DNA from 2 places in the Micrococcus sp. M4NT genome. Region 2 is predicted to be linked to the other one. Evidence: riboswitches for the same ligand, from Rfam matches in the RefSeq annotation. Region 2 holds a riboswitch; the other holds the start of a gene.
What was found. Region 2 has a riboswitch for thiamine pyrophosphate ahead of NJC10_RS06520 (FAD-dependent oxidoreductase). Riboswitches for the same ligand answer to the same signal wherever they lie in the genome.

Region 1: it holds a riboswitch for thiamine pyrophosphate, as region 2 does, so the genes downstream of both, NJC10_RS02985 (thiamine ABC transporter substrate binding subunit) here and NJC10_RS06520 (FAD-dependent oxidoreductase) in region 2, are expected to answer to the same signal.

The regions. Positions count from the first base shown of each region.
Region 1 is NZ_JAMYEH010000003.1:116,377-120,778, forward strand. Features, by position in the region: gene NJC10_RS02980 (ABC transporter permease) at 1-962, opposite strand, end outside; gene NJC10_RS02985 (thiamine ABC transporter substrate binding subunit) at 959-2,101, opposite strand; TPP riboswitch at 2,162-2,267, opposite strand; gene NJC10_RS02990 (AI-2E family transporter) at 2,313-3,710, shown strand; gene NJC10_RS02995 (agmatine deiminase family protein) at 3,604-4,402, opposite strand, start outside.
Region 2 is NZ_JAMYEH010000007.1:132,795-137,196, reverse strand. Features, by position in the region: gene thiD (bifunctional hydroxymethylpyrimidine kinase/phosphomethylpyrimidine kinase) at 71-934, shown strand; gene NJC10_RS06525 (thiamine phosphate synthase) at 1,122-1,835, opposite strand; TPP riboswitch at 1,882-1,986, shown strand; gene NJC10_RS06520 (FAD-dependent oxidoreductase) at 1,991-3,301, shown strand; gene thiS (sulfur carrier protein ThiS) at 3,298-3,543, shown strand; gene NJC10_RS06510 (thiazole synthase) at 3,548-4,366, shown strand; gene moeB (molybdopterin-synthase adenylyltransferase MoeB) at 4,368-4,402, shown strand, end outside.

The DNA of each region.
Region 1 (4,402 bases), on a different contig from region 2:
AGCGTGGCGGCCACGGGCAGCGCGTCCGCGCGGGTGAGGCGGCGCAGCGGGGCGTCCCGCAGGCGCAGGGCGCGCACGCTCCGCGCCGCGGTGGCCCCGGAGATCCCGACGGCGGCCATGACCACCAGGAACTGCAGCGTGGAGAACACCGCGGCCACCCGCAGGTCCAGGTACACCGAGGTCTGCACCCAGATCTCGGACTCGAGGGTGCCGTAGCCCGGCCGGCCCAGGGTCTGGACGATCCCGAACGCCGAGGAGCAGAAGAGGAACACGAGCGCGGCCGAGCTGGCCACGGCGGGCGCCAGCTGCGGGAGGGTCACGGTGCGGAACGCGCGCCAGGGCGAGGCCCCGAGGGTGCGCGCGGCCTCCTCCTGCCGCGGGTCCAGCGACCCCCACAGCGCGCCCACCTGGCGCACCACCACGGAGACGTTGAAGAACACGAGGGCCAGCACGACGGCGGCGGTGGACTGGTCCAGGCCCGTCCACCCCAGCGGCCCGCCGGGGGCCAGCACGGCGCGGAACGCCACGCCCACGACGACGGTGGGCAGCACGAACGGGACCGTCACCACCGCGCGCAGCAGCGCGCGGCCCGGGAACGCCCGGCGGTGCAGCACGAGTGCGGCCGGCAGCCCGAGCAGGAGGGCGGCCACCGTGCCGGCCGCCGCCATCCCCAGGGTCTGCCCGAGGATCCGCCATGTGCGCTCGCGGGCGAGGACCTCGCCGAACGCGGTGAGGTCCAGTGCGCCGTCCGCGGACACGCCGCGCCACAGCATGGCCGCCACGGGCCACGCGAAGAACACCGCCAGGAACGCGAGCGGCACGACGGCGGCGAGCAGCCACCACGCGCCGATCCCGTCCCCGCCGGCCCGCGTGCGGCGCCGTCGCCGTCCGCCCGCGGGGCGACCCGGGGGCGCGAGGACGGGCTCGGCGAGCGCGGGCGGGCCGGGGACCTGAGAGGTCACTTCCCGGCGTGCTCCTCGTGCAGCGCGGTCCACTCCTTGAGCAGCTCCTCGCGCTCGGCGTCCACGGCCTTCGGATCCGGGGAAATGGGGTCCTCGGCGAGGGGGGCGTTCTCGGCCCACTCGGCGGGCAGCTCCACGGACTCGTCGATCGGGTACATGTACATGGACTCCGGCAGCGCCTTCTGCACGTCCTCGGAGAGGAGGAAGTCGATGAACGCCTGCGCGCCCTCGGGGTTCTTCGCGCCCTCGACGACGCCGGCGTACTCCGTCTGCGGGGTGCAGGAGGCCTCCAGGACGTCCGTGGCCGGGGCGAACGCGGGGGAGGAGGAGTAGGAGAGCACGATCGGGTACTCGCCCTTGCCCTCGCCGCCGGAGAAGTCGGTGTAGTACGCGTCCGACCACGAGGCGTCCACCTTGGCGCCGCCGTCGAGGGCCTTCTCCCACCAGCCCCTCCAATCGTCGCCGAACTCCTCCTTGGTGGCGGCCAGGAGGGCGAGGCCGGGGGAGGAGGTCACGGGGCTGGTGAGCACCGTCAGCGTCGCGTACTGGGGGTCGGTGACGTCCTCAAGGGAGTCGGGGACCTCCACCCCCTCCGCCTCGAACCACGGGGTGTCCACGTTGAGGCACACCTGCCCCTGGTCCACGGGGATCATCCGGCCCTCGACCACGCGGTCCTTCGCGGACTCGGGCAGGTTCGCGGGGGTGTACTCGGCCACCACGCCCTCGTCGATGAGCCGGTGCGTGGAGTGGTCCTCGATGCCGTACACGCCGTCCACCGTGGGGTGGTCCTTGGCGAGCAGCAGCTGGTTGACCACGGAGCCGGCGTCGCCCGGGGCGGTGGTGGAGAGCTGGTGGCCCGACTCCTGCTCGAACCGGGCGATGAGCTCCTCGGGCAGCGCGAAGGAGTCATGGGTCATGATCGTGACGGTCTTGCCACCGCCCGCGGAGTCGGAGCCGGAGGCGGCGGAGCCGGACGTGGTGGCCGCGGCCGCGGCGTCCGCGGAGCCCGCCGCGGAGGAGGAGCCGGAGCCCCCCTGGCCGGAGAGCGAGCAGCCCGTGAGGGCGAGGGCGGCGCCGGAGAGGGCTGCCAGCGCGGCGGTGCGCGGGCGGCGGGCGTGCTCGGTGGCGGTGCGGGTCATGCGGGTCTCCTCCTGCGCGGCGGGAGGGGCCGGGGGCGGGCCCGCGGCATGCGGACGCCCCGGGAAAGGGTCTCGACTTCCTTCGCCGGTGCGAGCCGGAGCAGGTTCGAGGGTCTGCGGCGGACCGCACTCTCAGCGCCGCTGCGGCGCTCCCCTGTCGATGTGGACTGGGGCGAGCCTATCGCGTCCGCGCCGACCTTAGACTGCACGCGTGAGCACCCCCGACGAGGCCGCGCCGGCCGGACCCGCCCCCGCCCCCCAGGTCGCCCCGGCGACGCCGGCCTCCGACTGGGACATCCGCCGGCCGCACCGGATGTGGCCGCGCATGCTCGTGATCGTGCTGACGCTCGCGGGCCTCGTGGTGCTCGTGCAGTTCCTGCAGGGCATCTCCTCCATCATCGCGCCCGTCTTCCTCGGGCTGAACCTCGTGATCGTGGCCTACCCCCTGCAGCGCTGGCTGATCGAGCGCGGCGTGCACCCCGTCCTCGGGGCCACGGCCACGGTGCTCCTCGTGGTCACCGTGCTGGCCGTGTTCGTGGGGCTGATCTTCTGGTCCGGGCTCGAGCTGGTGAGCTCCCTGCCCGAGTACGCGGGGCGGTTCCAGGCGATCATGCAGGACGTCTCGGCGTGGCTGTCCTCCCAGGGGCTCACCCCGGACATGGTGAACGCGCAGCTGCAGGCCGTGGACATCAAGCAGGTCACGGGCGCCGCCGTCACCGCGCTGACCGCCATCGCGTCCAACGTCTACGCGGTGGTGGGCCTGCTGATCACCGTGGTCATGGGGATGTTCTTCCTGGCCATGGACTCCATGGCCGTGGAGCGCCGCGTCCAGCTGCTGAGCTCGGCCCGCCGGGAGTTCGGCCAGGCGCTCATGGACTTCGCGGGCGGCGTGCGCCGGTACTGGGTGGTGACCACCGTGTTCGGGCTGATCGTGGCCGTCCTGGACGTCGTGGCGCTCCTGGTGATCGGCGTGCCGATGGCCCTCGTGTGGGGCGTGCTGAGCTTCCTCACCAACTACGTGCCCAACATCGGCTTCATCATCGGCCTGATCCCGCCGGCCATCCTGGGCCTCGCGGAGGGCGGTTGGCCCGCCTTCCTCGGCGTCGTCATCAGCTACTCGGTGCTCAACTTCGTGCTGCAGTCCATCATCCAGCCCAAGGTGGCCGGGGACGCGATCGGCGTGATCCCCACCGTCAGCTTCCTCTCCCTGCTGTTCTGGGCGTGGGTCCTCGGCCCGCTCGGTGCGATCCTCGCGCTCCCCTGCACCCTGCTGGCCAAGGCCATCCTGATCGACGCCGATCCGAACGCACGGTGGATCAACTCGCTGATCGCCTCGGACCTGAAGGGCATGGAGCGGAGGCAGTCCACCCTTCTGGCCCGGCTGCGCGGCGGCTCCTCCGCGGAGGAGGGCAGCCACACGCGCAAGGAGGCGCGCGGGGTGAGCGTGGGCCTGAGCCCCGCGGAGGCCCGGCGCGCCAAGCGGGGGCAGCCCCCCGCCGGGGTCAGCGGCATGGGGGAGCGGCCGGAGGATGCGGGGCCGCCGCTGAGTCCGGCCCCGGATCCCGTGGCCGGTCCTGCGGACGGGGCTGCACCAGCACCAGGTCGGTGAGGGAGCCGGCCAGGCGCAGCAGGGGAGGCGCCGGGAAGCGCAGCTGACGCCGTCCCGGGTGCAGCTCGGCCGTGAGCGCCGTGGCCGCCTCCTCCGTCGGCGCGTCCTCGAACGCCGGCCGCAGCACGTGCCCGCCCATCGGGACGGCGTCCACGAGCGAGCGCACCCCCTGCTCGGCGGGGTCGTAGGCCTCGGGCAGCGCGCCCCCGGGCACGGTGCGCACGCGCAGCGCACGGCCTGCCGCGTCCGGCGTGCCCTCGAGTCCGCGCAGCGCGGCCGCTCCGACCGCGTGCTCGGGGTGGAACCGGTCGGCACGCCAGTGCACCGCCAGCCGCCCCGGCTCGACGAAGCGCATCCAGCCGCCGAGGTGGCCCGGTCCGCCGAAAGGCCCGCTCCCCGGACGCCGGGGCAGGGCGGTCCAGACCACGCGCGTGACGCCCAGCAGGCCCGCGAGCTCGGCCTCCGCCTGGGCGGCGCTCCAGCCCGGGTTGACCTCCGGGGCCAGCACGGCGCCGGCGTCGACCACGGCGGTGCCCGCCCCGTCCGTCACCCACGAGTCGCGGGAGGCGGCCAGCAGCGGGGTGCGCACGGGGAGCCCGGCGGCGCGGGCGATCGCGCCGCCCACCGCGGCGTCGCGGTGCATGCCGACGTCGGGGTGCCGGGAGCGCGGGTCCAGGCGCCAGTGCACGGCC
Region 2 (4,402 bases):
ACGCTAGACCATCCGGGCCGCGTGTGTCGAACCGCACGGCGGGGGCGCCGGACGTGGCACCCTGGGCCGCATGAGCGCCCCCGACTGCCGGTCCGTGCCCCGCGTCCTGTCCATCGCCGGCTCCGACTCCGGCGGCGGCGCCGGCATCCAGGCCGACCTCAAGACCATCGCGGCGTGGGGCGGCTATGGGCTCACCGCGATCACGGCCGTCACGGCGCAGAACACGCAGGGCGTGCAGGCGGTGCATCCGCTGCCCGTCGACGTCGTCCGCGCCCAGCTGGACTCGGTCGCCGCGGACATTGGGCTCGACGCCGTGAAGATCGGCATGCTCGGCTCGCCCGAGCTCCGGGATGCCGTCCGCGACTGGCTCGAGCGGGTCCGGCCCCCGCGCGTCGTGCTGGATCCCGTGATGGTGGCGAGCTCGGGGGACGCGCTCTCCGACGCCGCCGTGCCCGCCGGGTGGGCGCCGCTGCTCGCAGCGGTGGACGTCGTCACGCCCAACCTGCCCGAACTCGCGGCGTTGACCGGCGCGGACGTCCCCGCGCGGTGGGTGGACGCCCTGGAGCTGGCCCGCGGCCTCGCCGCGGAGCACGGCGTGACGGTCGTCCTGAAGGGCGGCCACCTCCGGCATGCCGCGGACCTCGCGGAAGGGGTCCCGGACGCCGTGATCGGCCCCGAGGGCCGGGTCACCGAGGTGCGCGGCGCGCGCGTCTCCTCCCGGTCGACGCATGGAACGGGCTGCACGCTCTCCTCGGCGCTCGCGGTGCTCGCCGCGGGCGGGACGGCCTGGGAGGACGCCCTGCGCACGGCCAAGCCGTGGCTCGCGGAGGCCATCGCGGCGGGGGAGCGGCTCGACGTCGGCCGGCGCACCGACCGCTGGCACGGCCCGCTCGACCACAGCCATCGGGACCGGGGGGCGGGCGATCGGGACTGATCGTTCTGGAATGGCTGCCCTCGAACCATGGGCAGACCCAGGGAGTTCGACGAGGCCGCTCCTGGAGGTCCCCCTCGACGAGACGCAGGAGCACGACCGCGTCATGGTCACGGTCGATGACCCCGTGGCGAGGGCGGGGGTCGTCCACGCGGCGCTGCCGCGCCGCTCCCACCCGGGCGCGGCAGCGTCAGCCCGTGACCGCCGCACGCAGACTCCGCGCCGCCGCCTCCGGATCGTCGGCGCCGGTCACGGCCCGCACCACCACGATCCGCTCGGCGCCCGTGCCCAGCACCGCGGGCACACGGTCCTCGTCGATCCCGCCGATCGCGAAGAACACACGTCCCGCCGCCTCGCCGCCGGGGGCGGTGATCTCCGCCGCGAACCGCGGCAGAGCGAGCCCCACGGCGGCCCGGCCGGGCTTGGTCGGCGTCTCCCACACCGGCCCGGTGCAGAAGTAGTCCAGCTCCGGATCGGCCGCGGCCCCGCGCACCTGCTCCTCGGTGCGGCAGGACCGCCCGAGCAGCACCTCGGGGCCGAGCACGCGCCTCGCCTGCGTGCTCGTCAGGTCGTCCTGGCCCGCGTGGAACACGTCCACGCCGGCTAGGAGTGCGACATCGGCCCGGTCGTTCGCGGCGGACAGCGCCCCGTGCTCGCGCGCCAGCTCCACCACGATCGCCAGGGCCTCGAGCTCGACGCCCACCTCGACCCGCTTGTCCCGCACCTGCAGGGCGTCCACGCCGCCGCGGAAGCACGCGGCCGCGAAGGCGGCGAACGCGCCGGCGTCGAGGGCGCCGTCGTCGCGGACGTGGCGGGAGAGGTCCGTGCAGACGTACAGGCGGGCGCCCGCGAGGCGGCGGGCGCGCTCGGCGCGTGTGGCGAGGGCGGCGGGGCGGTGCGGCATGCGCCCACCCTGCCACGTCCGCCCACCCGGCGTATGCTGGGCGGCATCCATGGGAGCCCGCGCCACAGCGGGCTGAGAGGGACGCAGTCCGCGCACGCGCGGGGCGCGCCGACCATCAGACTCGATGCGGATCATGCCGCCGTGAGGAGGAGCCCATGCGCTGCGTGGTGGTGGGGGCCGGGATCGTCGGCCTCGCGACGGCCGTGCGCCTGCGGGACGCCGGCCACGAGGTGACCGTGATCGCCCCGGACCTGGACGCGCCCGCCGCCGGCGACGCCGCCACCCACGCCGCGGCCGGCATGCTCGCCCCGCTCGGGGAGACCCAGTACTCGCAGTCCGGGCTCGGCGCGCTCCTCGCCCGGTCCTGGGCGCTCACCGGCGACCTCGTCGCCCGGATCGAGGCCGGTGGCGCCTCCGCGGGCCACCGCGTGGAGGGTGCGTGGCTCGTGGGCGCCGAGCCTGCCGACGCGCGGCGCTGGCGCGAGACGCTCTCGCCCGTCGACGCCGCGGGCGCGGATCAGGCCCCCGCCGCGGAGCCCGGCACCGCCCTGCGGCTGCCGCGTCCCGTCGCCCCGGTGACGGTCGCGGCGCTGCGCCGCGCCGAGCCGGCCCTCTCACCCGCCCTCGCCGGCGCCCTCGACGCCCCCGACGACGATCAGCTCGACCCCCGCCGGGCCCGTGCCGCGGCCCTGACGCGCCTCGCCGCCGACGACGGCGTGCACCTGGTCCCCGCCCGTGCCGTGACGGTGCACCAGGTGGGCGAGGAGGTGGAGGTGACCGCCGCCGGGTGTGCCGGGACCGCGCAGCCGATCACCGCCGACGTCGCCGTGCTGGCCGCGGGGCTCGGCCACGCCGCGCTCGGGGGCGACCCCGCCGCCCTGCCCCTGCCGCTGCGCCCCGTGCACGGGGACATCCTGCGCCTGCGGGTGCCGGCGTCCCTGCTGGCCCCGGGAGAGGAGCACCTGCTCAGCCGGACCGTGCGCGCTCTGGTGGGCGGACGGCCCGTGTACCTCGTCCCGCGCGCGGGCGGCGGGCTCGTGCTCGGCGCGACGAGCCGCGAGGACCGCGAGGCCGGCACCCCCGCCGGCGCCGTGCTCGACCTCCTCGAGGACGCCGCCCGCATCCTGCCCGCCATCCGGGACTGCCTGCTCGAGGAGGTCACCACGCGCGCCCGCCCCGGCAGCCCCGACGACGCCCCGTTCCTCGGCCCGCTGCCGGATGCGCCCCGCGTGATCGTCTGCACCGGCCACCACCGGCACGGGGTGCTGCTCGCGGCGTGGTCGGCGCACGCCGCGCTGGAGCTGGTTCGCCGGGCGGCGGGGGAGCCGGGCAGGCCAGGCGGGGCCGGCCCCGCCTGGACCGCCGACGACGAGGGGCTGCTCGACCTCGTCCGCCCCGACCGCTTCGCCATCTCGGCGCCGTCCGCCGAGTCGTCCCCCGCCCCCACGCAGGAGGTCCCCGCATGAGCCCGCACACCCTGACGGTCAACGGCGAGGTGAGAGCGTTCGACGCGCCGCTCTCCCTCCGCGCGGTGGTCGCGCAGCTGACCGGCCGCGAGATCCGCCCCGATGGCACGGCCGCCGACGGCGGTCGGCTCGGCGTCGCGGTCGCGGTGGACGAGGCCGTCGTGCCGCGCTCCCGCTGGGACGCCATCGTGCCCGAGGCCGGTGCGCGTCTCGAGATCGTGACGGCGGTGCAGGGTGGCTGAGCGCGTGGGAGCACCGGACGTCGTCCCGCCCCTCACCGTCGGCGGTCGCGAGATCGGCTCGCGCCTCATCATGGGCACGGGCGGCATCACGGACCTCGCCGCGCTCGAGGCCGCCCTGGTCGCCTCGGGCACCACGCTCACGACAGTCGCCATGCGCCGCCACGCCGTGGGCGAGGGCTCGGGCGTGATCCCGCTGCTGGACCGTCTCGGCATTGCGGTTCTCCCCAACACGGCGGGCTGCCACACGGCGCGCGATGCCGTCCTCACCGCGCAGCTGGCCCGCGAGGCGCTCGAGACGGACATGGTCAAGGTGGAGGTGATCGCCGACGAGAGCACCTTGCTGCCCGACGTCGTCGAGACCCTCGAGGCCACCGAGCGGCTCGTCGCCGACGGCTTCACCGTGCTGGCCTACACCTCGGACGACCCCGTGGCCGCGCGGCGCCTCGAGCAGGCGGGCGCGGCCGCCGTCATGCCGCTCGGCTCGCCGATCGGCAGCGGCCTGGGCATCCTCAACCGCCACTCCCTCGAGCTGATCTGCGAGCGCGCGTCCGTGCCGATCATCCTCGACGCCGGCGTGGGCACCGCCTCGGACGCGGTCCTCGCGATGGAGGCCGGGTGCGACGCCGTCCTGGCCGCGTCCGCCATCACGCGCGCCGCGCATCCGGCGCGCATGGCCCGGGCGCTCGCGCTCGCGGTCGAGTCCGGCTGGGAGGCCGCCCACGCCGGGCGCATCCCGCCGCGTCCGCTCGCCACGGCGTCCTCGCCGATGGCCGGGCGGATCGCCCCCGTGGGCGAGGGCGACGACCGGACGGGGTGGTGGTGAGGTGAGCGCCGCGGACCCCCGCGAGCGCCGCGCGCC